DNA from 3 places in the Pseudomonas allii genome. Region 3 is predicted to be linked to each of the others. Evidence: riboswitches for the same ligand, from Rfam matches in the RefSeq annotation. Region 3 holds a riboswitch; each other region holds the start of a gene.

The links. A riboswitch is a leader RNA that binds a small molecule or an ion and turns the genes downstream of it on or off. The one in region 3 is predicted to bind cobalamin.
Region 1: another riboswitch for cobalamin. It lies ahead of cobO (cob(I)yrinic acid a,c-diamide adenosyltransferase); the one in region 3 lies ahead of ACZ445_RS12885 (CbtB domain-containing protein).
Region 2: another riboswitch for cobalamin. It lies ahead of ACZ445_RS20585 (ABC transporter substrate-binding protein); the one in region 3 lies ahead of ACZ445_RS12885 (CbtB domain-containing protein).

Annotation. Positions count from the first base shown of each region.
Region 1 covers NZ_AP039450.1:4,821,945-4,828,895, forward strand. Annotated here, with positions in the region: gene ACZ445_RS21980 (cobyrinate a,c-diamide synthase) at 1-1,174, opposite strand, end outside; gene cobO (cob(I)yrinic acid a,c-diamide adenosyltransferase) at 1,171-1,782, opposite strand; cobalamin riboswitch at 1,863-2,109, opposite strand; gene ACZ445_RS21990 (C40 family peptidase) at 2,287-2,826, opposite strand; gene ACZ445_RS21995 (C40 family peptidase) at 2,971-3,600, opposite strand; gene hda (DnaA regulatory inactivator Hda) at 3,810-4,514, opposite strand; gene ACZ445_RS22005 (AI-2E family transporter) at 4,718-5,791, opposite strand; gene ACZ445_RS22010 (DUF2066 domain-containing protein) at 5,824-6,864, opposite strand.
Region 2 covers NZ_AP039450.1:4,507,580-4,514,530, forward strand. Annotated here, with positions in the region: gene ACZ445_RS20560 (aldehyde dehydrogenase family protein) at 30-1,412, shown strand; gene ACZ445_RS20565 (protealysin inhibitor emfourin) at 1,607-1,912, opposite strand; gene ACZ445_RS20570 (M4 family metallopeptidase) at 1,927-2,988, opposite strand; gene ACZ445_RS20575 (DNA/RNA non-specific endonuclease) at 3,119-4,045, shown strand; gene ACZ445_RS20580 (hypothetical protein) at 4,328-4,771, opposite strand; cobalamin riboswitch at 4,875-5,069, shown strand; gene ACZ445_RS20585 (ABC transporter substrate-binding protein) at 5,172-6,182, shown strand; gene ACZ445_RS20590 (FecCD family ABC transporter permease) at 6,179-6,951, shown strand, end outside.
Region 3 covers NZ_AP039450.1:2,861,031-2,867,981, forward strand. Annotated here, with positions in the region: gene ACZ445_RS12860 (fatty acid cis/trans isomerase) at 1-706, shown strand, start outside; gene nfuA (Fe-S biogenesis protein NfuA) at 888-1,472, shown strand; gene cobM (precorrin-4 C(11)-methyltransferase) at 1,660-2,406, opposite strand; gene ACZ445_RS12875 (cobalamin biosynthesis protein) at 2,476-2,868, opposite strand; gene ACZ445_RS12880 (CbtA family protein) at 2,865-3,566, opposite strand; gene ACZ445_RS12885 (CbtB domain-containing protein) at 3,578-3,766, opposite strand; cobalamin riboswitch at 3,864-4,067, opposite strand; cobalamin riboswitch at 4,749-4,948, shown strand; gene cobW (cobalamin biosynthesis protein CobW) at 5,042-6,103, shown strand; gene cobN (cobaltochelatase subunit CobN) at 6,107-6,951, shown strand, end outside.

The DNA of each region.
Region 1 (6,951 bases), 2.0 Mb from region 3:
GGCCACGGGCAATCGGCTGCCATTCAGTGGTGGTCAGGGAATGGTGATAGGTATGGCCACGCAGGGTGCCTTCCGGCAATTCGACGCTTTGCAGGGCCAGGGCCGCCAGTTTCTTTTGCATCACCGCGTCGCCCTGCAACAGGCCGAGCAGTCCGGCGCGGGTGCCGTCGACATCGGTCAGCGAGTCCAGCAGATAGAGCATGCCGCCACATTCGGCGAGCAAGGGTTTGCCGGCCGCGTGGTGAGCGCGAATGGCTTCGAGCATCGGGATGTTTTCCGACAGCGCCTGGTGGTGCAATTCCGGGTAACCGCCGGGCAGGTAGAGGCTGTCGGCATCGGGCAACTGGCTATCGTGAATCGGCGAGAAGAACGCCAGCTCAGCGCCCATTGCGCGCAGCAGGTCGAGACTCGCGCCGTAGGTAAAAGCGAAGGCCTCATCGCGGGCCACGGCAATGCGAACGCCCTTGAGCAAGGGCTCAGCCTCGATCACTTGCGGCGCAGCGAACGTCACTGGTGGCGGCAAGGCGACTTCGCAACTGCTGCCCAGGGCTTGGGCGGCGGCGTCCAGGCGGACGTCGAGATCATTCAGCTCGCTGGCCTGCACCAGGCCGAGGTGGCGACTAGGCAGTTCGATACCGGTCTCGCGTGACAACGCGCCATACCAGCGCAGGCCCTCGGTGAGGCTGCCTTCGAGCAGTTGCGCATGACGCAGGGTGCCGACCCGGTTGGCCAGTACGCCGGCGAATGGCAGATCCGGCTGATAGCGCGCCAGGCCCAATGCCAACGCACCGAATGTCTGCGCCATGGCTGTGCCATCGATCACCCCCAGCACCGGCACGCCGAAGTGTCGTGCCAGGTCGGCGCTGGACGGTGTGCCGTCGAACAGGCCCATCACGCCTTCGATCAGGATCAGGTCCGCCTCCCCCGCCGCTTCCCACAGCAAACGACGACTTTCCTGCTCGCCCACCATCCACATATCCAACTGATACACCGGCGCACCGCTGGCGCGCTCGTGAATCATGGGGTCGAGGAAGTCCGGGCCGCATTTGAACACGCGCACCTTGCGCCCCAGGTTGCGATGCAAACGGGCAAGCGCGGCGGTGACGGTGGTTTTGCCCTGGCCGGACGCCGGAGCGGCGATCAACACGGCTGGGCAATGACGGGGCTGATTCAAAGTTCGACGCCCTTCTGTGCCTTGATGCCGGCCTGGAACGCGTGCTTGAGCATGCCCATTTCGGTGACGGTGTCGCCCATTTCGATCAACTCGGGTTTGGCGCCACGGCCGGTGACCACCACGTGTTGCATCGGCGGACGGGCTTGCAGGTCGCTGAGGACCTGGTCCAGGTCAAGGTAGCCGTGCTTGAGCGCGATGTTCAGCTCGTCCAGCACCACCAGGCCGATAGAGGGGTCTTGCAGCAATTCGCGGGAGACCGCCCAGGCGGCTTCGGCGGCGGCGATGTCACGCTGGCGGTCCTGGGTTTCCCAGGTGAAACCTTCGCCCATCACATGGAAACGCACCTGCTCGGGGAAGCGGCGGAAGAACAATTCTTCACCGGTGCTGTTACGCCCCTTGATGAATTGCACCACGCCGCACTGCATGCCGTGGCCCATCGCTCGGGCCAACATGCCGAACGCGGAGCTGCTTTTGCCTTTGCCGTTGCCGGTCAGCACCAGCAACAGACCGCATTCGTTGGGGGAGTTGGCGATGCGCTCGTCGATCACGGCTTTTTTGCGCAGCATGCGCGCCAGGTGGCGTTCGTCGCGGTCGGGGGAATCGGTCATGGCAGCTCTCCGTTGGGGCTGGACAAAAACGGCGGGCAGGGAAAAAGAAAAAACAGACAGCCAAGCATCGCCCACCGTGATGCTGTTGGATGTTGCAGGCCGGTCTCCGGGCTCATGAGTGGCGTGCTGCTTGAAGGCAGGCCAACGCTGCGCCTTCCCATATCGCAGGCGATACAGTGGCAAAAGGCAGCGTCTTGACTCATTTACCGTTGCGGGGGCAGCGCCGGAATCGCGGCGGCACTGTGTAGAAGTGCGCTCACTCACCGGCTTCCCTGTTTCACTCCATCGACCCGTGGGTCACAGAGCACCTGGAACAAGCGGCGAAGGGTAGTAGGTTGGGGGTGGAGCGTCAATTAAAGCAACTGCCTCACCTGTACTTGAAGCTGCCACAAAACAACTGTGGGAGGGGGCTGCCCCGATGGCGGTGGATCAGCCCATTGATCGTTAGCTGACACACTGCTATCGGGGGCAAGCTCCCTCCCACATTTTGATTCGAGTCTGGCGCTAAGGATTGCGTGCCAGGTTACCCGGCAACACGCGCTTGGCGCTCAGGTAGGCATTCTGCCAATAGGCCTTGGACAACGTATCCAGCTTCACGGTGCCGCCGGTTTGCGGCGCATGCACAAAGCGGCCTTCACCCACGTAGATCCCGGCGTGGCTGACCTGGGAACCGCCACCGGTGGCGAAGAACAGCAAGTCGCCGGTCTGCAGGTTCTGCTCGCTGACATCCTGGGCGCGCATCACGATCAGTTCACGGGTGGTACGCGGCAGGGAGATACCAGCGGCATCGCGGAAGACAAACCCGATCAGGCCACTGCAATCAAACCCGGAGTCCGGCGTGTTGCCGCCCCAACGGTAAGGCGTGCCGACCAGGCCCAGCGCACGGAAGAGTACGTCTTCGGCTGCGGGCGAGAAATTCTGGGTGGAATAGTTGAACACCGGCTTGGGCTTCACCGCTACGGGAGCGGGCGGCGGCGGGCGGCTTGCGCAGGCGCTGAGGAGCGCGGCGCAAACAATGAGAATAAGGCGGGCCGAGGTCGACATGTGCAGAACAATCCTGGTCTGGATGCGGCTTTCGCTGCCGAACGCTGAAAACCAGAACGCGCAAGCAAAGCTCGCGCGAACGGATTACAACAATGTCCAGGGATTCTAGCGCTTACACGTCAAACTTCAAGTATCACTTTAAGTTTACTTGCTAGCGGTAACCGTCGTCGGGGCCATGGCGAGTGCGCGCTTGGCTTCGATGAAGGTTTTGCTCCAGTAGCTGTCACCCAGGTTATCGACCCGGACACCGCCACTGCGACGGCTGCTGGAGTGGATAAACTGGTTATCGCCCAGGTAGATACCGGCGTGGCTGACACGACCACGGCCTGCCGTACTGAAGAAAAGCAGATCACCAGGCTTGAGGTTGTTGCGTGCGACTAACGGTGCATTCACGTTGATCATTTCACGGGTGGAGCGCGGCAGGTTCATGCCGGCTTCTTCGCGAAACAGATAGCCGATGAAACCGCTGCAGTCGAAACCGGCTTCAGAGGTGCCACCGAAACGGTAACGGGTACCGATCAGGGACATGCCGCGTTCGAGGATGCTGTCGGCCAGGACTGGAAGCTGGTAAGGCTTGTTGCCGGCGAAGTCGGCCAGTTCCTTTTCCGTTGCGACTTCTTCCTCATAAACAGAGGAAGATTGTGCAGCAACGAATTTTGCCTGATTTTGAACCTGTGGTTTCTGCTGATCTGCCACCTGCTGAGGGTGGGAGGCGCAACCAAACAACAGGGTAACGAGTGCGAGGGGCACGAGGGGTGCGAAGCGATTTAGCATGGGCACGACCGTGGCTGATATGTAAAGAAGTCGAGACTATGCCTTCTATCACATCGATTTGCAAATTCAATCGTGATCTATGTGACTTCGCAATTGGACTATGACATCTAAGCCGTAATTCCATTTATCGATTCGAAGGCGAAGCCAAACGGGCTGAAGCGCAGGTTTTCTGGCGCCCGTAAAATGACGAACCGCGTAAATTCAACGAGTTACCAGCCTAGCGTCTCTTTGAGAAATGGGATCGTCAATTTTCGTTGAGCCTGCAAGGACGCCTGGTCAAGCTGTTCGAGCAAATCGAACAATGCGCTCATGCTGCGGGTACCTCGAGTAAGGATAAAGTGCCCGACTTCATCGGTGAGGTGAAGGCCGCGACGGGATGCGCGCAGTTGCAGGGCACGCAATTTGTCTTCGTCGGACAGCGGACGCATCTGGAAGATCAGCGCCAGGGTCATGCGCGACTTGAGGTCGGCCAGCTTGATCGGCAACTCGCGGGGCGAAGTCGACGCGGCAATCAGCAGGCGCCGACCGCTGTCACGCAAGCGGTTAAACAGGTGAAACAGCGCTTCTTCCCAATCCGCCTTGCCGGCGATCGCTTGCAGATCGTCGAGGCACACCAACTCGTATTGCTCAAGATGGTCGAAGATGCCGATACCGCGGTCCATCAACTCAGCCAACGGCAGGTACACCGCCGGTTCGCCCATCTGCTCGAACCGCAGGCACGCAGCCTGCAACAGGTGGGTACGCCCTACGCCGTGCTTGCCCCACAGGTAGATCAGGCTTTCGGTCCACCCGGCGTCGGCTTCGCAGAGCCGCTCGACATAGCCGAGTGCAGCGGCATTGGCGCCTGGGTAGTAGTTGATGAAGGTGGCGTCGTCACGCAGACGCACACCCAAGGGCAGCTGAATCGGTTTCATGCTGACTGAACGGCTCCAAACGAACCGTTAGTGGCCTCTGTGTAAAGTTTGCAAAGTTTATACCCGTGACGCCGGGCGCACAATGCAACAGACCCCAAGCAAAATCAAAGGTTTGCGTTAACTTGTTGGATTTGTGCAGATTGTTTGACGGCCCGCCTCCAGAAATGACAAACCCGGCCTGAGCCGGGTTTGTGAAGAATCGGTTACAGATCGGGGTCTTCAACCCCCGTATACGCATCCGAATCCTTGTACAGATCGTGCACATGGCGCACCAGTACCATGATCACCGCCGCCACTGGCAACGCCAGCAGGATGCCAGTGAAGCCAAACAGCTCACCGCCCGCCAGGATCGCAAAGATCACCGCCACCGGGTGCAGGCCAATCCGATCCCCGACCAACAACGGTGTAAGCACCATGCCTTCCAACGCCTGGCCGACCATGAATACGGCCACGATCCCCAGCATCGGGTAAAGGTCACCGCCAAACTGGAACAAGCCCGCGACCAGCGCCGCGCCGATCCCAATCACAAAGCCCATATAAGGCACGATCGCGGCAAGGCCGGCAATCAGGCCGATCAACAGGCCCAGCTCCAGGCCTATAGCCATCAGGCCGGCCGCGTAGATGATCCCCAGGGCCAGCATCACCAGCAACTGCCCGCGTACGAAGGCGCCAAGCACCTCATGGCACTCTTCGGCCAGCGAGACGATGCGCTCCTCACGGTTGCGTGGCAGCAGGCTGCGGATCTTGGCCATCATGATGTCCCAATCACGCAGCAGGTAGAACGCCACCACCGGAATCAGCACCAGGTTGGTCAGCCAGCCGATCAACGCCAGGCTGGACGCAGTCGCCTGGCTGAGGATGACCCCGACGATGTCAGTGGTCTGGCCCATATGCTCGCTGATGGCCGCCTTGACCTTGTCGAACTTCCAGAAACCATCCGCCAGCCCCAGCTTGGCCTGGGCCCATGGCATCGCCGTGTGCTGCAGCCAGTCGAGCATCTGCGGCGCCAGCTCATACAAGCGGAACAACTGCTTGGCCAGCATCGGCACCAGGACCAGCACCAACGCCGTGATGATCAGGGTAAACAGGGCGAACACCGCCACCACGCCCCAGGTCCGCGACAACCCGGCCTTCTCCAAGCGATCCACCACCGGATCGAACAGGTAAGCCAGCAGCAACGCGACCAGGAACGGCGTCAGGATCGAATGCAGCAGGAACACAAAAACGCACAGCAGGACAAACCCGCCAAGCCACACCCAACGACGCGTATCCGCCATAAACCACTCCATCTATATAAAGAAGAAAACTGCTACCAACGAAAACGCAGTTGCGCCTGAGGTTCTGGTGCAGCAACCGGCTGCGCACCCTCCGCCACGGGTTGCTGGACCGGCGCCTCACCCGCAGGAACCTCCTGCAACTTGGCCAGGCTCAACTGAGTACGCAACTGATCGGCGCTGCCATTGACGCGGTACACGATGCGGTTGCCGTCCACTAACTGCGGCTGACCGCCGAAAGGCTCCAGCAGATGACCCAGCGCCGCATAACGTTCAAGGGTCATGCCCTGCACTTCCAGCAATTGTTCGGTGCTCACACCGGGCTTGACCGCAAAGCGCGGCGCCAGCTTCTGGCTGACCGCCAGCATCACCGCATCGGCCACGGCGCCGGTGTCAGCCCCTTGGGCCGTGCCTTGCTCACTTTTGTCGCCCAGCCACAGACGCCATTTGGCCTGCCATTGGCTGCCTTCCTGACGCGCATGCACCGCCAGCAAGGCGTCGGCGCCGTAACGCTCGGAGGCAGCGCGCAACGGTGTGGCGTCGGCGCTTTCCAGGTTCGGCGCGGTGGCGACCACCTGTTCATCCAGGTCACCCAGCGGCAGGCGCAGCGGCAGGCCACGATGTTGCGCCGCACGGCGCAGCGCCTGGGCAACGGTCTGGCCATCGCCGACCAGGCTGCTGCCTTCGGTGGAGTCGTTCAGCCACCAGCCAAGGATCGACGGCCGATTGCTGCCCCAGATCGACAAGCCCGCTTCACGCAGCACGCGATCGGTGCTCACCGGGTCGAAATCCACTTGCAGGCTTTCCGGCGGGCCGGCGTCATAGCCGTACTGGCTGATGATTTGTTGCGGATCCTTGCGAACGGCCGCCAGGCCCGGGCCATCAGCGGCCTTGGCGTCGCCGGTCAAGCGGATCACCAGGGTCTGCACGGCACGCTGGGTGGCCTGGTCGCGCTCTTGCGGCGATTGGCTGCTGACAGGCTCGAGTACTTGATAAAGGCCATTGAGGGTTTCGGCATGACTCGCCAGGCTGACCAACGACAAACAGCCTACAAAGAAGCACTTGAACAAACGCATGAAAGATTCCCGAACGACAAATTTAGCGGCTGGAACAGACCGCGTGAACTCGGCTTGGCAAGGCTGTGACCACAGCGACCGGTAAAA
Region 2 (6,951 bases), 1.6 Mb from region 3:
CCAATCTCATCATTCAGCAGGACGGTGCCATGAACGCGACGACCCACGCCCTCTCGATCAACCCGGCCACCGGCGAAACGGTTGGCAGCTACCCATATGAAACCGCGCAGCAACTGGACGCCGCGCTCGAGCGCGCCACCCTCGCCTTCCGCACCTGGCGCCGCCAGCCGGTCAGCCAGCGCGCCGAGTTGCTGCTGAGCCTGGCCAGCGCCCTGCGCGAACAAGCCGAAGACATGGCGCAGATGATCACCCTGGAAATGGGCAAACCCATCGCCCAGGCCCGTGCCGAAATTGAAAAATGCGCGCAACTCAGCGAATGGTACGCCGCCCACGGCCCGGCCATGCTCGCCCCGGAACCGACCCTGGTGGACAACGGCAGCGCCCAGATCGAATACCGCCCGCTGGGCCCGATCTTCGCGGTGATGCCGTGGAACTTCCCGGTCTGGCAAGTACTGCGCGGCGCCGTGCCGACCATGCTGGCCGGCAACACCTACGTGCTCAAGCATGCGCCGAATGTGATGGGCAGCGCTTACCTGATCCAGCAGGCGTTTCGCAAAGCCGGTTTCGCCGGAGGCCTGTTTGAAGTGGTCAACGTGACCAACGACGGTGTGTCCAAGGCCATCGCCGACCCACGCATCGCCGCCGTCACCCTCACCGGCAGCGTGCGCGCCGGTATCGCCATCGGCTCCCAGGCCGGCGCCGCGTTGAAAAAATGCGTGCTGGAACTGGGCGGCTCCGACCCGTTCATCGTGCTCAACGACGCCGACATCGATGCCGCCGTGCAAGCCGCGCTGATCGGCCGTTTCCAGAACAGCGGCCAGGTCTGCGCCGCCGCCAAGCGCCTGATCATCGAGCAAGGCGTGGTGGAAGCCTTCACCGCCAAATTCCTCGAAGCCAGCCGCGCCATGGTGATGGGCGACCCGACTTCAGCCACCACCTACATCGGCCCGATGGCCCGCTTCGACCTGCGCGACGAGTTGCACGGCCAGGTCCAGGCCACCCTGGAAGAAGGTGCGACCCTGCTGCTGGGCGGCCATAAAGTACCCGGTGCCGGCAATTACTATGCGCCGACCGTACTGGCCAACGTTACCGACCAGATGACCTCGTTCAAACAGGAACTGTTCGGCCCCGTGGCCTCGATCATCACCGCCCGCGACGCCGACCATGCGGTGGCCCTGGCGAATGACAGCGAGTTCGGCCTTACCGCGAGCATCTTCACCAGCGACCCGGCGAAGGCGCGGGACATCGCCAATCAGCTGGAAACCGGCGGCATCTTCGTCAATGCCTTCAGTGTTTCAGACCCACGGGTGGCGTTTGGTGGGATCAAGAAAAGTGGCTTCGGGCGTGAGTTGTCGCACTTCGGCGTCCGCGAGTTCTGCAATGCCCAAACCGTGTGGCTGGATCGCACATAAATCAGAGCAGCGCCTGACCCGTGGCGAGCGGGCTTGCCCCGCGTTGGGCTGCGAAGCGCCCCTGATGAAGACGCATGCGCTGTATCAGGCACACCTGGGCGCCTGGTGTCGGGGCTGCTGCGCAGCCCAACGCGGGGCAAGCCCGCTCACCACAGGAGTGCGGTCGCCTGAGGAATGCGGTCGCCTGAAAGTGTTTATGCACGAATATGACGCCGCACACACTGCACCAACCCCTCCAGCGCCTGCGACTTCACTGGCGCGAGCACACAGACCGTGTGTTCGCGCTGGTCCTCCTTCACCGTCAGGGTGTAATGCACCTGGCCCGGGTTACCCGGCGCGGGTTCACTGCTTTGCGGCAGCTGAAAGAAGTCGCACGCCGCGACCAACTGCCGCAACTCCTGCTGGTCCTGCTCGGGCAGGCTGTCCAGTTCAACCGTACGCGGCTTGGCCAGGCCCGGAAAAAAAGCAGGCCCGCCGTTTTCCTTCAGCGAAATTTGCATGGTTGCTCCTCACGTCAGACCGAAATACCGACCGCCTTCCAGCCCTCCTTGACCGCCTTTTGCTCATCCTTGTTCGCGCCATACAGGCGACCGGCAACATCGTAGGTAATGCGCGCAAAGCGCAAAAACCCCGAGTTCGGCCGCAACCGCGCATCGCGCAATGCGTCGTACCAGATGCGCCCGGCACGTTCCCAGGCAAACCCGCCGATTTTCGTCGCCACCTGGTAGAACGCGTGGTTGGGGATGCCAGAATTGATATGCACCCCGCCATTGTCCTCATAGGTCTGCACAAAATCATCCATGTGCCCGGGCTGAGGGTCCTTGCCCAGCAGCTTGTCGTCAAACGCGGTGCCGGGGGCTTTCATCGAGCGCAGCGCAACGCCTTTGATCTTCTTGGTAAACAGCCCTTTGCCGATCAGCCAATCGGCGTCCTCGGCCTTTTGCTTCAACGCATACTGCTTGATCAACGAACCGAACACGTCCGACAGCGACTCGTTCAACGCACCGGACTGATTGAAATACATCAGCTTGGCCTCATCCTCGGTGACACCGTGGGCCAGTTCATGGCCAATCACGTCGAGGGCTACCGTAAAGCGGTTGAACAACTCGCCGTCCCCATCACCGAACACCATCTGGGTCGAGTTCCAGAACGCATTGTTGTAGTTCTGGCCAAAGTGCACGGTAGCGTCCAGCGCCATGCCGGCATCGTCGATGGAGTTGCGGTCGAACACCTGATCGAAAAAGTCGAAGGTGGCACCCAGCCCATCATAGGCCTCGTCCACCGCAGCGTCGCCACTGACGGGCTGGCCTTCGCCACGGATCAGTTTGCCCGGCAGGCTGTCGCTGCCCTCGGCGCTGTAGATCGAACGCCGTTTGTCGGCGCCCATGGCCAGCGCCAGGTGCGCCGGGCCCTTGGCGGGCACCGCGACCATGCGCAGCGAGCGGAAGGTGCTGTCCTTGGCGCGGGTACGCAGCGCGACATCCCGTTGCGCTTTGTCGCCGTTGCGCGCGATCTGGTCGAGCATATACGGCGGGATCAGGCAGAAAATCGGGTTGCGGTGATGGCGATCACACATGGGCTGGCTCCTTGTTGGCGTGTGCTGAACGTCCGGGTGACCGTTTGAGGATAGCCCCCAGGGGTTGGTGCGCATGATCAATTGTCATTAACCTATGTTGCAGTCGTGTTTATCCAAGGAGGACTGACCGATGCCCGCACGTAAAACCAAAATCGACCTCGCCTACCGCCCCCGGCTCGCCGACCTGCGCCCGTTGATCGCGCCGAGCCCCACGCTGCTGAAGGCCAGGGCAGCGACACCCCGCGTCACCCCGGCCAAAGACTTGAAGGACCGGCGCGGTTACGCAGATGACTTTCTTGGCAGCTTCGGGGTGCCCTGGCCCACACTGGAGGAGGCGTTGACGAGCGATGCCCAGAAGCGCCTGGACTACACGCACTTCTCCATCACGATGTCACGTGCCAAGCGCCTCGCGCTGTATGTGGGCGTCAACATCGACGGCGGCCAGCATGTGGACATCATCCGAAGCAACGACACCTGGGCCTACGATGGCCGCCTGCCGGTCGACGCCCAAGTCGGCGAAGCGCTCTACGCCAGCAATGGCCTCGATCGCGGCCACCTGGTGCGCCGCCAGGACCCCAATTGGGGCGATGTGGCGCAAACCGCCAACCTCGACACCTTCCACTTCACCAACTGCTCACCGCAGATGAGCGGGTTCAACCAGAAGACCTGGCTGGAACTCGAAGACTACATCCTCGACAACACCCAGCGCTGGAAAGCCCGGGCCACGGTGTTCAGCGGCCCGGTGTTCGCCGACGACGACCGCGTGTACCGGGGCGTGCAGATCCCCAAGGCGTTCTGGAAAGTGGTCGCCTACCTCAGCGATGACGGCAAGCCTTCGGCCAGCGCCTACATGATCGATCAGAGCCGCGAACTGGGCCAGTTGGAGCTGGTGTTCGGCCAGCTGCGCACCTACCAGCGCAGTGTGATCCAGATCGAGCGCCTGACCGGCATCCGCTTCGGCAACCTGGCCGACTACGACGGCTTCAGCAACGAAGAACGCGCCACCGGCACGCGGATTGAAGCGCTGATCCAGGGGCCTGAAGACATTCGTCTCTGACCAACGCTTCACAGGTTGATCCGCGTTGACAACCGACACTCACCACGACGCGAAGCGAGCCGCTCTTGATCTGGCTGATACGATTCCATCAAGGGTGAGCACTGCAACTGTGGCGAGCGGGCTTGTCCCGCGTTGGGTTGCGAAGCGACCCTGGAAGGAGGAATGCCGTGAGTCAGGCACTCTTCAGTCGCAGGTTTTGGGGGCTGCTGCGCAGCCCAACGCGGGACAAGCCCGCTCGCCACAGGTCCGGCGCCGTACTCAGGCGAGTCAACGGGCTAGCCATCATTGCGCATTGATGTAATGAAACTGCGCCTGCGTTTTCTCGACTGTCGCACGCACGGCGTCTTTCTGCGCCTCAGTGCCTGAGTAGTAAATCTGCATACCCTTTAAGTTTTGCCCTTCGACTGCTTTGCCGATCACCGCAACATCAACCGGCGTGCTAGCACCGATAATCAAAAAGAACACATCGCCCAAGCGTTTGGCATCGAGCAGCTCTGCCCTGAGGTGCGCGGCATTTTGCTCACCCGCCATGGAAATCGCCAGGGTATCGCCGAACATACCGCTTTTGGGGATGCTCATCGTATGCAGCCGGAGCTTGTCCGACCCAGCCGGCATCGACTTGACATAGGCGGAGGCGGCCTCATCAAGAATCTGCTTTTCAGATTTACCCTGGGTGGCACAACCGACGAGAGCGGCGGCGAGGGCGAGCGCGACGAATAATTTCACTGTCTATTCCTTATGATAAAGCGATCCATGGGCTGCGCATCATAGGAGCCCCACCTTCAAAGCGCCACCGCTGGTTTCACGGCCTCCCGCTCGACCGCGTGATCGACTACCATACCGCGCCGGTTCCCAAACGGGACTAATAGGGAATACGAGGCGCGGTACACCCGCGCCAATCGGAACTGCCCCCGCAACTGTAGGTGCTGAGCCTGCTCCTCGATGCCACTGGACCTCGTCCGGGAAGGCTGGAGCGTGGCGACGACGCATCAGTCAGGAGACCTGCCGGCCCAAGCTCAATCACTAACCGGCGGGGTGTCCGGGAAGGACATTCTTGCCTGTCGCGCCCCCGGCGCCCGAGAGTGAATTTCCGAATGGCACGTACGCTTCACTCGGAGATCGCCCCATGCTGCCACGCGTTATCGCCCTGCTTACAGGTGTTGGCTTCTGTGCCCTGGCCCACGCCGCGCCCACTCACTACCCGCTGACCGTGGAAAACTGCGGCAGCCCGATCACCTTCCCGCAAGCCCCCGCCCGCAGCGTGACCATCGGCCAGGCCGCCACCGAGATGCTCTACGCCCTGGGCGTCGGCGATAAAGTGGTGGGCACCTCGCTGTGGTTCAACAGCGTGTTGCCGCAGTACAAGGCGCAGAACGACAACATCGAGCGTTTGGCCAACAACGAGCCGAGCTTCGAAGCGGTGATCGCCAAGCGTCCGCAACTGGTGGCCGCCGAGCTGGAATGGGTGGTGGGGCCGCAAGGCGTGGTCGGCACCCGCGAGCAGTTCCATGAACTGAAGATTCCCACCTACCTGCTACCCTCCGACTGCGAAGGCAAGGACAACCTGGTGGGCGCCGATGGCACGCGGCTGGAACCGTTTCGCATCGAGACCATTTATAAAAGCATCAGCCAACTGGCGCAGATCTTCGATGTACAGGATCGCGGCCAGCAGTTGAACGATGAACTCAAGGCGCGTCTGGCCAAGTCCGTCGCCACCGTGCAGGGCAAAGGCCTCAAGCAGGCCAGCGCGCTGGTGTGGTTCTCCAGTGCCGAGATGGCCAGCGACCCGTACGTGGCTGGCCACAAGGGTATCCCCGAATTCATGCTGCAAACCCTGGGCGTTTCCAACGTGGTGCAGTCGGATGAAGAGTGGCCAGCCGTGGGTTGGGAAACCATCGCCAAGGCCAACCCGACCTTCCTCGTCATCGCCCGCATGGACCGCCGCCGCTACCCGGCCGACGACCATGAAAAGAAACTCGCCTTCCTGCGTAGCGACCCGGTCACGCGCAACATGGACGCGGTGAAAAACAACCGCATCATCATCCTCGACGCCTTGGCGTTGCAGGCCAGCATCCGCATGTTCGACGGCCTTGAACAACTGGCCACGGCCATCGACGGCTACGACCTGCCAAAATGATGCGCACCCTGCTCGCCCTGGCCCTGCTCCTGGTTGCCGTGCTCGCCGGCGTGGCCATCGGCGAAACCGCCATCTCGCCACAGGTGGTGCTCAAGGTACTCGCCAACAAACTGTGGGCCGCCGGCTACGTGCTCGACCCCATCGATGAAGGCGTGGTGTGGAATTACCGCCTCACCCGCGCCCTGGTCGCCGCCGCCTGCGGTGCCGGGCTGGCGACCTGCGGGGTGATCCTGCAATCGCTGTTGCGCAACCCGCTGGCCGATCCCTACCTGCTGGGCATCAGCGCCGGCGCTTCGACCGGTGCGGTGCTGGTGGCGTTGATGGGGGTGGGCGGCGGTTTGATTTCGTTGTCGGCGGGCGCATTTGTCGGCGCGATGGCGGCGTTTGCCCTGGTGATCCTGTTGGCACGGGCCAGCGGTTCGGCCAGCGGCACCGGGCAGATCATCCTCGCCGGCATTGCCGGCTCGCAATTGTTCAATGCGCTCACCGCGTTCCTGATCACCAAGTCGGCCAGTTCCGAACAGGCCCGCGGCATTATGTTCTGGCTGCTCGGCAACCTCAGCGGCGTGCGCTGGCCCTCGGTGTGGCTGGCGGTGCCGGTGGCGGTCGTCGGCTTGGCCGTGTGCCTGTGGCACCGCCGGGCGCTGGATGCGTTTACCTTTGGCAGCGACTCGGCGGCGTCCCTTGGCATCCCGGTGCGTCGCGTGCAGTTTGTGCTGGTGGGCTGCGCGGCGCTGGTGACGGCGGTGATGGTGTCGATTGTCGGCTC
Region 3 (6,951 bases):
CGATTCGCGCGATGATTTCCTCGACGATTGGTACCAGAACAGCGGCAAACTCAAGCTGTGGCTGGATTACGAGGCCATTGATGACGACAAGCCCACCGGCCTGCACCTGAATGAAAACGATCCGAAGCGTGACTTTGCCAACCAGCTGCTCACGCGTTACGGCGATTTGAACGCCAGCCCGGACCCGATCAACCGCTGCAGCGGCGCCTATTGCTCTCGCGATGGGATCGACCCGGCCTTGCAGGATGCGGAGCAGGCCCTGAGCCGCCTGACCTCACGCCCAGCTGCCGGGCTCAAGGTGATTGATCAATTGCCTGAAGCGACGATGCTGCGGGTGGAAACTGCCAGCGGCAAGCGTGTGGTCTATAGCCTGCTGCGCAATCGTGCCCACAGTAATGTGGCGTTTTTGCTGGGGGAGGCTTATCGCTACCAGCCGGGTCTGGATACGCTGACGATTTATCCGGGTGTGCTGAGCAGCTACCCGAACTTCATGTTCAATATTCCGACCCAGCAAGTGCCGGAGTTTGTGGCTGAAATGGAGCAGGCCAAGGATGCCAAGGGTTTCGAGAAGATTGTGGATCGGTGGGGTGTGCGGCGCAGCCATCCGCTGTTCTGGCAGTATTTCCATGATTTGTCGCAGTACATTCGTGAGACTACGCCGGTGGAGGAAGGGGTGTTGGACATGAATCGGTATGAGAATTTGTGAGGTTTTTTGTTGGGGGGGCATATCCGTTTCTTCGTTAACGGCCACCTATGGTTCCGCCGTTACCCAAATAACGGATATGTACACCGTCCCCCCAAAAAAACCTATCCCGACAAAAACACTAGGACTTTGTACCTGCGTAATATTTTGGCGTAAACTGCCGGCAAGCCTGTGAGGAGTTTCCATGACTGCCATAACCATTACCGACGCCGCCCACGATTACCTGGCCGACCTGCTGTCCAAGCAGAACACCCCGGGTATCGGTATCCGCGTCTTTATCACCCAGCCCGGCACCCAGTATGCCGAGACTTGCATTGCCTACTGCAAGCCCGGCGAAGAGAAGCCTGAAGACACCGCCCTGGGGCTGAAAAGCTTCACCGCGTACATCGATGCCTTCAGCGAAGCGTTCCTTGACGATGCCGTGGTCGATTACGCCACCGATCGCATGGGCGGCCAATTGACCATCAAGGCGCCTAACGCCAAGGTGCCTAACGTCAACGCCGACAGCCCGGTCAACGAGCGTATCAACTACTACCTGCAGACCGAGATCAACCCTGGTCTGGCCAGCCATGGCGGCCAGGTCAGCCTGATCGACGTGGTTGAAGACGGGATTGCCGTGCTCAAGTTCGGCGGCGGCTGTCAGGGTTGTGGCCAGGCGGACGTGACCTTGCGTGAGGGTATCGAGCGCACCTTGCTCGAGCGTATTCCGGAGCTCAAGGGCGTACGTGACGTGACCGACCACACGCAGAAAGAAAACGCCTACTACTGAGTAAGGCGTTCGCTGCGGACATAAAAAACGGCGCCCCGTGAGCGCCGTTTTTTTATGCTTAAAATTCAGTGAGTTGAGCCATCCACCTAATGTTGAATGTTAAGCGAGAAAATCGAGCTGTCAGATTTTTTGTTTTGTATTAATTTATTAAAATCAAAAGGTTATGTGTTTTTTGTGATGTTGATTGTCAAGGTCGATAAAGGTGCGCATGCCCCGCTCGGTACAACGATGACTCACTGAAACTGTCACTCGCCAACACCCGACCCACCACAATCAACGCCGTGCGCCGAAACCCCTTGGCCGCTACTTTTTCGGCAATGTCGCTGAGGGTGCCGACCGCCCAATCCTGATCCGGCCACGTCGCCCGGTGCACCACGGCAATCGGACAATCCGCCCCATAGTGCGGCGCCAGTTCGGCAACGATCTTGTCCAGGTGGTTGACCCCCAGATGAATCGCCATGGTGGTGCCATGTCGTGCCAAGCTGTCGAAATCCTCACCGGCCGGCATGCTGGTTTTATCCGCATAGCGGGTCAGGATCACGCTCTGGGCGATGTCGGGCAGGGTCAGCTCGGTTTCCAACAGGGCCGCGCAAGCGGCCACCGCCGTGACGCCAGGGATGATCTGGAAGGGGACGCCCAGCTCGCGCAAATAGCGGATCTGTTCGCCAATCGCGCCATACAGGCTGGGGTCACCGGAGTGCACGCGCGCCACATCCTGGCCCTTGGCATGGGCGGCCTTGATCAAGTCGATGATCTGTTTCAGGTGCAATTCGGCGCTGTTGACCAGCGTTTCTGCCTGATGACCTTCCAGTACCGCCGCCGGCACCAGCGAGCCGGCATAGATGATCACCGGGCAACTGCGGATCAGCCGCTGGCCCTTGACGGTGATCAATTCCGGGTCGCCGGGGCCTGCGCCGATGAAGTAGACGGTCATGGGGAATCCTGATGAAAAACGGGCGAGCATGAAATCTGCTCATGATCGGAAGCGGCGATTATCGGGTTTTCAGTCGGCGCACGCCAATGCAAATGTGGCCTGGGCGGTTTTCTGGCGGGTGATCAGCAGGCGCGCAGGGGCGTTGGCGAGGTGTTCGGCCAGGGCCAGGGCGGCGCTTTCGGCGATGCCGTAACAGCCGGTGTGGGCAAAAGCCACGTCCGATTGATGGCTCAACCGGTCTGCATAAATCGCCAGTTGTTCAGCGCTGAAGCACTGCAACGGCAGATTCAGCAGCGCGGCCAAGCCCAGCAGCCCGGGTTCTTCCTGTTTGCGATCAATGCTGGCCAGCGCGCTGACGCGGTGGCGCTCGATACCGCCCTCGATGAGGGCGGCGTCAAACAGGGCCAGCAGGGTGTGAACATCACAGCCCCGCTGGCAGCCCAGGCCGACGACCAGTTTCACGCCGAGTATTGATCGTCACGGTTACGCCGGAACAGCCAGGCGCTGATCAGGCCCAAGGCCAGCCAGAACGCCACGTTGGTCAACTGCGAAGCAATCTTGAACTGCGCTTCCAGTGCTTCCGGGGCCAGCATCGAATGCACTTCCGGTTGTGGCGCGCCGATCACGTGCGGCACTACGAGGATCGCGGCGCCCAGCGCCTTGAGCAGCCAGTTGCGCCCGAACACGATCAGTGCGATACCGGCAGCGGTAGACGCGGCGGTACCGATCCACCAGATCTGCCGTTGTGCCAGGTCAGCAGCTGCGGTGCCTGGCAGTTCGGGCGGCAGACCCAGGGTTGGCGCCAATACAAAGGTCGCGTAGCCCGCCAAGCCCCAGAGCAGGCCTTGGGCGGTACGGGTCGGTGCACGCAGGGTGTACAGGCCGGCCAGCATCAACGCGAAGCCAACGGCGACCACCAGGTTGCCGCCCGTGGTGGACAGCACGCGCTGCCAGCCGTCTTGCGGCTCCCAGGCTTCGGCGTCATGGGTATGTGCAGCCGCACCTTCGGCGTGCTCGTGCACCTCGGTCGCTGCCGGGGCCTTTTCAAAGGTCTCCGCCTGCAGGATCAGCGGGGCGACCCAGAAACTTTGCAGCAAGGTCAGCAGCAGGGCAGCCAGAAGGCCGGTGAAACCTGCGGTTTGCGCAATACGCTTGATCATGTCGGCAGGTCTCAGTGGCACGGGAACGCGGCGCTGTGGCGGGTATCGTGGGCAGCGTTGTGTACTGCCTCAATGTGCGAGAAACCGGCGAAGTACACCAGGCACGCACCGAGGATCGACGCACCGATGGCGGCGGTCAGGCGTTGGCTCAGGGTAGAGGTGCTGCTGGCGGAGTGCGAAGTGCTGCTGATGATCGACATGGCGCGTCCCTTTCAGGTGTCAGGGTGAAACGAGCGCATGAAAACCCCGCGAGCCGGGCACGCAGGGCTTTGAACAGCGCCCGCCCACCGCGGGTTTGTTATCTGATTTTTTCGGGCCGGTCTCCGGGCTTGCGAGGGGCTCAATGCCTGAAAACGTCGCCTTCCCATGCCGCCTGGCACAGTGGATATGACGTTTCGCTCGCTTACCGTTGCGGGGGCAGCACCGGACTGTCATGCGTGTGCATGAGTCACCGGTTTCCCGTTTCACCCTTTGCAGGGCACCCGAAACAAGATGTGTAGGAGAGCATGGGGGTGGGAGGGGAGTCAATTGGGTATGTGGGTACATATCCGTTATTTGGGTAACGGCGGCTTATGGTTCCGCCCCTACGGCGGCCCACGTATTCAAGCCTGCGTTCGGCCTGCGTGTTTGACGGGGCGCCCCAGATCAAAAACAAGAGCGCGGCGGCCTTAGAGCCGACCGGATTGTATGGGCGGTACTCGGTCAAAGTGTGGGAGGGGGCTTGCCCCCGATGGCAGTGTGTCAGTCACTGCTGAGTTGGCTGACACACCGCCATCGGGGGCAAGCCCCCTCCCACAGTTTGATCTTCATGTATCAGTTGAAGGGTGGTTTGCTCTGGATCTGGATCTGGATCTGGATCTGGATCTGGATCTGGATCTGGCTGTGGCTGTGGCTGTGGCTCTGACTTTTGATCTGCTTTTGATTTTGATCTTAGCCGCCCCGCGCCATGGATGGCGCGGGGCGGCGGCCCCCCAAATCCCTGTCGGATTACGGGCATACCGAGCCTAAGCGAGGTGCCGAGTGTTGGAGCAAGAGCCCTTTGCTTACTTTGGGCTGGGCCGGCATTCCGGCTTTTCCAAAGTGAGCCGCCGTAAGGGCGGAACCAATATCAGCCGTTACCGCAGCAACGGATATGTACACAAGCCAACCCAACCCCATCATTGACCATCCCCCAAGCACTGCGTAGCCTTGCACCCTCGAGGTTCTTCGGCCCAGGCCGAAGCTAAGAAGGGAACGCGGTCCAAGCCGCGGCTGCCCCCGCAACTGTAAAGGGTCCAGTTGACTGCCACGCCACTGCCGACAAGGCGGGAAGGCGCAGCCAGCGCCGGTCGCAAGACCTGCAAGCCCCAAGCCAGGAGACCTGCCTCGCAACCGATTTTCTACTTCAACCGGGCGGGGTGATCCGGTGACGAAATCCGCTGCTGCGCGCCGTCGCAGCGCCAATCGTCCCATATGCCCGCCCCCAAGGGCATCCGATGAAAACACTGGCCAAACTCCCCGTCACCATCGTCACCGGCTTCCTCGGCTCGGGCAAGACCACCCTGCTGCGCCATATGCTCGACAACGCCCAGGGCCGTCGCATCGCGGTGATCGTCAATGAATTCGGCGAGCTGGGCATCGACGGTGAAATCCTCAAGCAATGCGCCATCGGTTGCACCGAAGAAGAGGCCAGCGGCCGCGTCTACGAATTGGCCAATGGCTGCCTGTGCTGCACCGTGCAGGAGGAGTTCTTCCCGGTAATGCGCGAACTGGTCGCCCGTCGCGGTGACCTTGACCATATCCTTATCGAAACCTCCGGCCTGGCGCTGCCAAAGCCGTTGGTACAAGCCTTCCAGTGGCCGGAAATCCGCAGCGCCTGCACCGTTGACGCGGTGATCACCGTGGTCGACAGCCCGGCCGTCGCCGCTGGCACCTTCGCGGCATTCCCGGACCAAGTGGACGCCCAGCGCAAGCTCGACCCCAACCTGGACCACGAATCGCCGCTGCACGAGCTGTTCGCCGACCAACTGGCCAGTGCCGACCTGGTGATCCTCAACAAGACCGACCTGATCAGCGCCGAAGACCTGGCCCGCGTGCGCCTGGAAGTCGCCGAAGAGCTGCCGCCGGCGGTGAAGATCGTCGAAGCCAGCAGCGGTCGCTTGCCCCTGGATGTACTGATCGGCCTGGGCGCCGGTTCCGAGGAGCACATCGACGGCCGCCACAGCCACCACGATCATCACCACGAAGGTGAAGACGACCACGACCACGATGCGTTCGACTCGATCTCCATCGACCTGCCGCAAGCCGACGAAGCGCTGCTGCTCGACGCTCTGACGCAACTGGTGGTGCAACACGGCATCCTGCGCGTCAAAGGTTTCGCCGCCATCCCGAACAAGCCGATGCGCCTGCTGATCCAGGGTGTGGGCACGCGGTTCGACAAGCACTTCGACCGTGCCTGGGGCGCCGACGAAGCGCGCACCACGCGCCTGGTGCTGATCGGCCAGGAACTGGACGCGGCGGGCCTCGAAGCGCAACTGCGCGCCGCGCTCAGCGTCTGACCCATGCACCTGCTCAGGACCCAGCCCGGTGGTTTCGTCTCGGACGACAATATTGCCGACCTCGGACAAACCCCCGCTGACCTGGTGATCCTGTGCAGCGGCGATTCCAGCCTGGCACTGCTGGCCGAAGCGGCCCAGCAGTTGCCCGACGACTACCCGAGCCTGCGCCTGGCCAACCCGATGCAGGTGCAGAACCATGCCTCGGTCGACCTGTACGTCGATGAAGTGCTGCGCCATGCCAAGGTCATCCTGATCTCGCTGCATGGCGGTATCGGTTACTGGCGCTACGGCATCGAGCGCCTGGTGGAACTGGCCGAGCTCGGTGTGCAACTGATCCTGGTGCCGGGGGATGATCGCCCGGACCCGGAACTCAGCGGGCTGAGCACCGTCGGTGCAGAAGAACGTGATCGGCTGTGGCACTTCCTGCGTCAGGGCGGCCTGGGCAATGCCCTGGATTTCTATCGCTGCCTGGCCAGCGCTTACCTGGGTCGCGACTATGCCTGGGGCGAGCCACACACCCTGCCACGCACGGCGATCTATCACCCGCACCATGCCAACGCCCGCCTGAACCATTGGCAGGCAGACTGGAACGCCGACTGGCCGGTGGCGGCGGTGCTGTTCTACCGCTCCCATTTGCAGGCGGCCAATACCGGTTTTATCGATGTGTTTTGCCAGCGCCTGCACGCGGCGGGCCTCAACCCGTTACCGATGGCGGTGGCCAGTTTGAAAGAACCCGGCTGCCTGGCGGTGGTCGAGGAGCTGCTGGATGAGGTCGGCGCGGCGGTGATCCTGAACACCACCGGCTTCGCCCAATCCAGCCCTGAAGCGCCGCATTTGCGCCCGTTTCG